DNA from 2 places in the Companilactobacillus ginsenosidimutans genome. Region 1 is predicted to be linked to the other one. Evidence: predicted binding sites of a transcription regulator. Region 1 holds the regulator's gene; the other holds the start of a gene.
What was found. Region 1 encodes HrcA, which represses chaperone genes, less so after heat shock. Its sites were predicted from a motif close to TTAGCACTCNNNNNNNNNGAGTGCTAA; they were not measured.

Region 1 (2,483 bases):
ATGAGTTGATTGATCAGCTTAAAAAAGATCGTGAAAATTCAAAATCATTTTTATTTGATAAATAAAATCACTCTTAATCTCGACAACTTTTGTCGGGATTTTTTTTATCATGAAAGTTAATAAATATTTTTCTGTAAAAATCCAATTTTTTAAGCGCCAATACTTGACACTCATAGGCTGAATTGTTATATTTTACATTGTTAGCACTCCAATATGAATAGTGCTAAAAGGAGGACGGTATAATGTTATCGGAACGTCAAGATGCAATCTTGAGAGAAGTCGTGCGCATTTTTACAGATACCGGCCAGCCGGTTGGATCAAAAACATTAGAGAACGCATTACCATTTCATGTAAGTTCAGCAACCATTAGGAATGAGATGGCAACTCTTGAAGAAATAGGTTATCTCGAGAAGACCCATTTATCTTCTGGACGAATACCTTCTGCTAATGGATATCGTTACTACTTAGATTATCTGGTTCAACCTACTATTGTGCCAAAAGATATTGCAAATCAGATTGATGAGGATTTCGGACAAACTTATCACCAACTTGATGACATAATCGAACGGTCAGCTAAAATACTTTCACATTTAACCAGCTACACAGCAATTACTTTAGGCCCAGAAAGCACAAAAACACGCTTAACGGGATTTAGAATTGTTCCACTTAATTCTCATCAGATAATGGCAATTATCGTTACAAGTGATAATAACGTGGAAAGTAACATCTACACAGTTGATGCGGAATTAGATAGTTCACTGATTGAGAAATTTGTTCGGATAGTAAATGATAAGTTGGTTGGTCAACCTTTACCAAGGGTAATTGAGATGTTGCATGACGACATTCCAATAATCTTGTCAGAATATATGTATTCTACTAATGGTTTGCTAGATATGGTAGATCAATTATTCAGAAAAGCTGATTCTGAAAAATATTTTGTTGACGGTCAATTAAATCTTTTAAATTACGCAAATAATAGTGATCTAGAAGGAGTGCAATCACTTCTTTCTACTATTAACCAGAGTAATGATTTGAAGAAACTGCTTAATCCTAATTCCGAGGATGATGGAATTAAAGTTCGTCTCGGTAGTGAATTGGGATCCGATGCGTTAAAGAATTATAGTATTATTACCGCTAATTATGATGTTGGACATCACGGTAAGGGCGTTATTGCACTTCTTGGACCAACATCAATGCATTATTCACAACTTATCGGATTGTTAGGCGAGTTTAGAACCGAATTAGCAAAAAGATTGATTGATTATTATTCAAGGTATGATGATTCATGATATTTATAGGAGGCAGCAATGGCAGATAAAGAAAAAGACCAAAAAGCGAAAACTTCTCAAGAAGATGTGGAAACTAAAGAAGCTCCTAAAAAAGAGGATGTTTCAAAAGATTCTAAAAAGGAATCGAAAAAAACTAGTAAGGCTGGATCTGAAGCTGAACAATTAATTAAAGAAGTTGCAGATCTCAAGAAAAAGAACGACGAATTGGAAGATAAATATATTCGTAGTCAAGCTGAAATTCAAAATATGGCAAACCGTCAAAAGAAAGAAATTGCTGGTTTGATTAAATATGATGGTCAAAAGCTGGCTAAGGAAATTCTTCCTGTTCTTGACAATCTGGAACGCGCTTTGCAAGTTGATGTTACCGATGAAACTGGTAAGCAACTTAAAAAGGGTGTTGAGATGGTTCAACAACATATGGTTAAGGCAGTTGAGGATAATAACGTAACGGCCGTCGATAATGTTGGCGAAAAATTTGATCCTGCCGATAGTCAAGCAGTTCAAACTGTTCCTGCAGATAAAGATCATCCTGCTGATACAGTTGTTCAAGTTTTACAAAAGGGATATAAACTCAATGATCGAGTTTTACGTCCTGCAATGGTAGTAGTTGCAAAATAAAATTTTAAATTATAAAAATAAAAAAGAGGTATTTGTATATGTCTAAAGTTATTGGTATTGATTTGGGTACTACAAACTCAGCTGTTGCTGTTCTTGAAGGTGGTTCTCCAAAAATTATTGCTAACCCTGAGGGTGCAAGAACAACTCCTTCTGTTGTTGCTTTTAAAGATGGTGAAATTCAAGTTGGTGAAGTAGCTAAAAGACAAGCTATCACAAACCCTGATACAGTTGCATCAATCAAAAGACACATGGGTGAAGCAGGTTACAAAGTAACTGTTGCTGGTAAGTCATACACACCACAAGAAATTTCAGCCATGATTCTTCAATATATCAAGAAGTTTTCTGAAGATTATTTGGGTGAAGATGTTACAGATGCTGTTGTTACAGTTCCTGCATACTTCAATGATTCACAAAGACAAGCTACAAAAGATGCTGGTAAAATTGCTGGTTTAAACGTTAAACGAATTGTTAACGAACCAACAGCTTCAGCACTTGCTTATGGCCTTGATAATGACAAAGGTGATGAAAAGATCCTTGTTTATGACCTTGGTGGTGGTACATTTGATGTTTCTATTC
Region 2 (2,483 bases), 730 kb from region 1:
TAAATAAATAAACCGGTGAGGATAATACTGATTACTAATAAAATTAGTAGGCTATTATCCAATGAATGTGCTGCGCCTGCCTGGTTTACAACATAAAGCAGACCAACTAATCCAAGTAAATAAATAATTGAAATAAAATCGAGTTTAACTTTTTTTCGTGGCATAACATCTTGTATGAAAAATAATCCTAAGACGAATATTGCTACCATGATGATTAGGAATATTACGAATAATCCTTGCCATTTAAGCCAATTCAAAACAATTCCGGAGATGATAGGCCCGCTGGCTAGGGCTGAACCCATTACCAGTCCAGCCATCCCCATTGTTCCACCACGTTGATCTCGCTCGGTTATTTCTAGTAGAACTGATTGAAACGACGGAAATAGGATCCCTACTCCGACGGCTTCCAAAGCTCTACCCAACATAGCCAATGGAAAATTTGGTGCTAGGATGATGATAAATGTCCCAATTCCAAAAATTGCCACGACGCTGAGAAATAATTTTTTGAACGAGATATTATTTAACAACCAAGGGCTAATTGGCATCATGATACACATGATTAGCATAAATCCAGTCGTCAGCCATTGAATGGTTGGTGCTGTTACTCCGAAGAACTTCATCAATGTCGGATAGGCGGTAGACAAAGACGACTGACTAATCGACATTGTAAAAGTTCCTGCTAAGAGAGTACTGACAAAAAGTTTTCTATTTATAATTTTGTTTGTATTGCTTGTCATAATTTCTCCTTTCAATCAAAAGAATAGTCGAAATAAAATTATTTGTCTATGGACGCAAAAAAAGAGGGATGCAAGTAATTTGCACTCCCTCCAATTTAAAAGATTATTTCTTGTCTTCTGGCTTGTTGCTCATGATTTCATCAATCAAACCATAATCCTTAGCTTCTTGAGCTGTCATATAGTTATCACGATCTGTATCTTTTTGTAGTTTTTCGAAAGTTTGGCCAGAATTGTCAGCCAAGATGTGATTTAATCTTTTTCTTGTCTTCAAAATTTCTTGTGCAGCAATTTCGATTTCTGTTTGTTGTCCTTGAGCACCACCGAGTGGTTGGTGAATAAGAACTGTTGAATTAGGTAGAGCAAAACGTTTGCCCTTTGTACCTGATGACAATAGGACTGAACCCATTGAAGCAGCCAAACCTGTAGCAATAGTTTGAACATCAGATTTTACGAAATTCATAGTATCCACGATAGCTAAACCATCGGTAACTGAGCCACCAGGTGAGTTGATGTACATGGAAATGTCCTTATCTGAATCTTGGGCGTCTAGAAATAGTAATTCTGCAATAACTGTGTTTGCCATTTGGCTGTTAACTTCGCCAGATAGCATGATAATTCTATCCTTTAATAATCTCGAATAAATGTCATAGGCACGTTCGCCACGTGAACTTTGTTCAATAACTGTAGGAACTAACATAAAATGCCTCCTGTTTTTTGATTAGCACTCTTAACGGTACGGTGCTAATTTAGCATATAAATAATACAGGGTCAACAAACTAGCACTATATTATGTAAAAAAAATTATCATTTGAATATTAATGATTTAATATGGATTAACATCAGCATTGCTTAGCCATTGATTTGTGCCAACACGGAAATAAGTGTGTTGTGTGTCATTATTAAAGTAACCCATTTGATCGGCTTTAAAAGCATAGCCTTTTTCTAGACGACCGATAGTTTTTGCGCCAAAGTCATCATAAATTATCGCTGCTGGATTAGCAGTTACTGTAACTCCAGTAATATGAGGCTCTCCAGATGCTGCGAGTTTCAAACTTGCAACAACATCAGACATACGTGCCCATTCATTTGTGGAAACACGTAAGTAAGTTTCTTTACCACTTTGAATCCACATATCGGTGTACCAATTTGTTTTAGCACCCAGACTACGATTCTTAACTGCAGTAAAGTTATTACTATCATCTTTGTTATACAAAGTAGTTAACTTTGGCGTCGCCACATTGCTAATGTAATTAAAAGCATTGTGATCATCCGCCTTTGCAATTTGTGCAAACGGAACAATTGCCAATACCGCCATTAATGTTAGAAAAAAGCTTGTAAGTAATTTTTTCATAATTCCCCCCAAAGTAATTTAATCTATAAGTCAACTTTAACGGATATAAATATTAAGTCAAAGTATTCTTGGGATTATGAAAATTCAGTTATTTACCTATTATAAATTTAATTCAAAAGCCAATCTTTTGCCTTCAGGAGTTGAATCAATGTAAATGATTCCACGTTGTACATATCCAAAACTCTTGGCCAATCTTTGCATACGCACATTCATTTCATGAGTATCAATACGTAGATTGTGGAATCCTTTTTCTACAGCTAGTGTAGTTAAATTGGAGAAGAGAAATTTACTTAAGTGCATCCCTCTAAATTTGCTGGAGATAGCAACCGTATGAGTAGTTGCATAAGGGTCAGCAGTGGCAGACCAAGCTCCGTCATAAATTTTTGCATAAGTAG

Region 2: a site for HrcA is predicted at 1,456-1,482, ahead of clpP (ATP-dependent Clp endopeptidase proteolytic subunit ClpP). Genes of this name have one in related genera too.

The regions. Positions count from the first base shown of each region.
Region 1 covers NZ_CP012034.1:614,232-616,714, reverse strand. Annotated here, with positions in the region: gene ribF (riboflavin biosynthesis protein RibF) at 1-65, shown strand, start outside; gene hrcA (heat-inducible transcriptional repressor HrcA) at 243-1,289, shown strand; gene grpE (nucleotide exchange factor GrpE) at 1,308-1,907, shown strand; gene dnaK (molecular chaperone DnaK) at 1,946-2,483, shown strand, end outside.
Region 2 covers NZ_CP012034.1:2,473,518-2,476,000, forward strand. Annotated here, with positions in the region: gene ABM34_RS12245 (DHA2 family efflux MFS transporter permease subunit) at 1-737, opposite strand, end outside; gene clpP (ATP-dependent Clp endopeptidase proteolytic subunit ClpP) at 841-1,434, opposite strand; gene ABM34_RS12255 (hypothetical protein) at 1,561-2,088, opposite strand; gene ABM34_RS12260 (GNAT family N-acetyltransferase) at 2,188-2,483, opposite strand, start outside.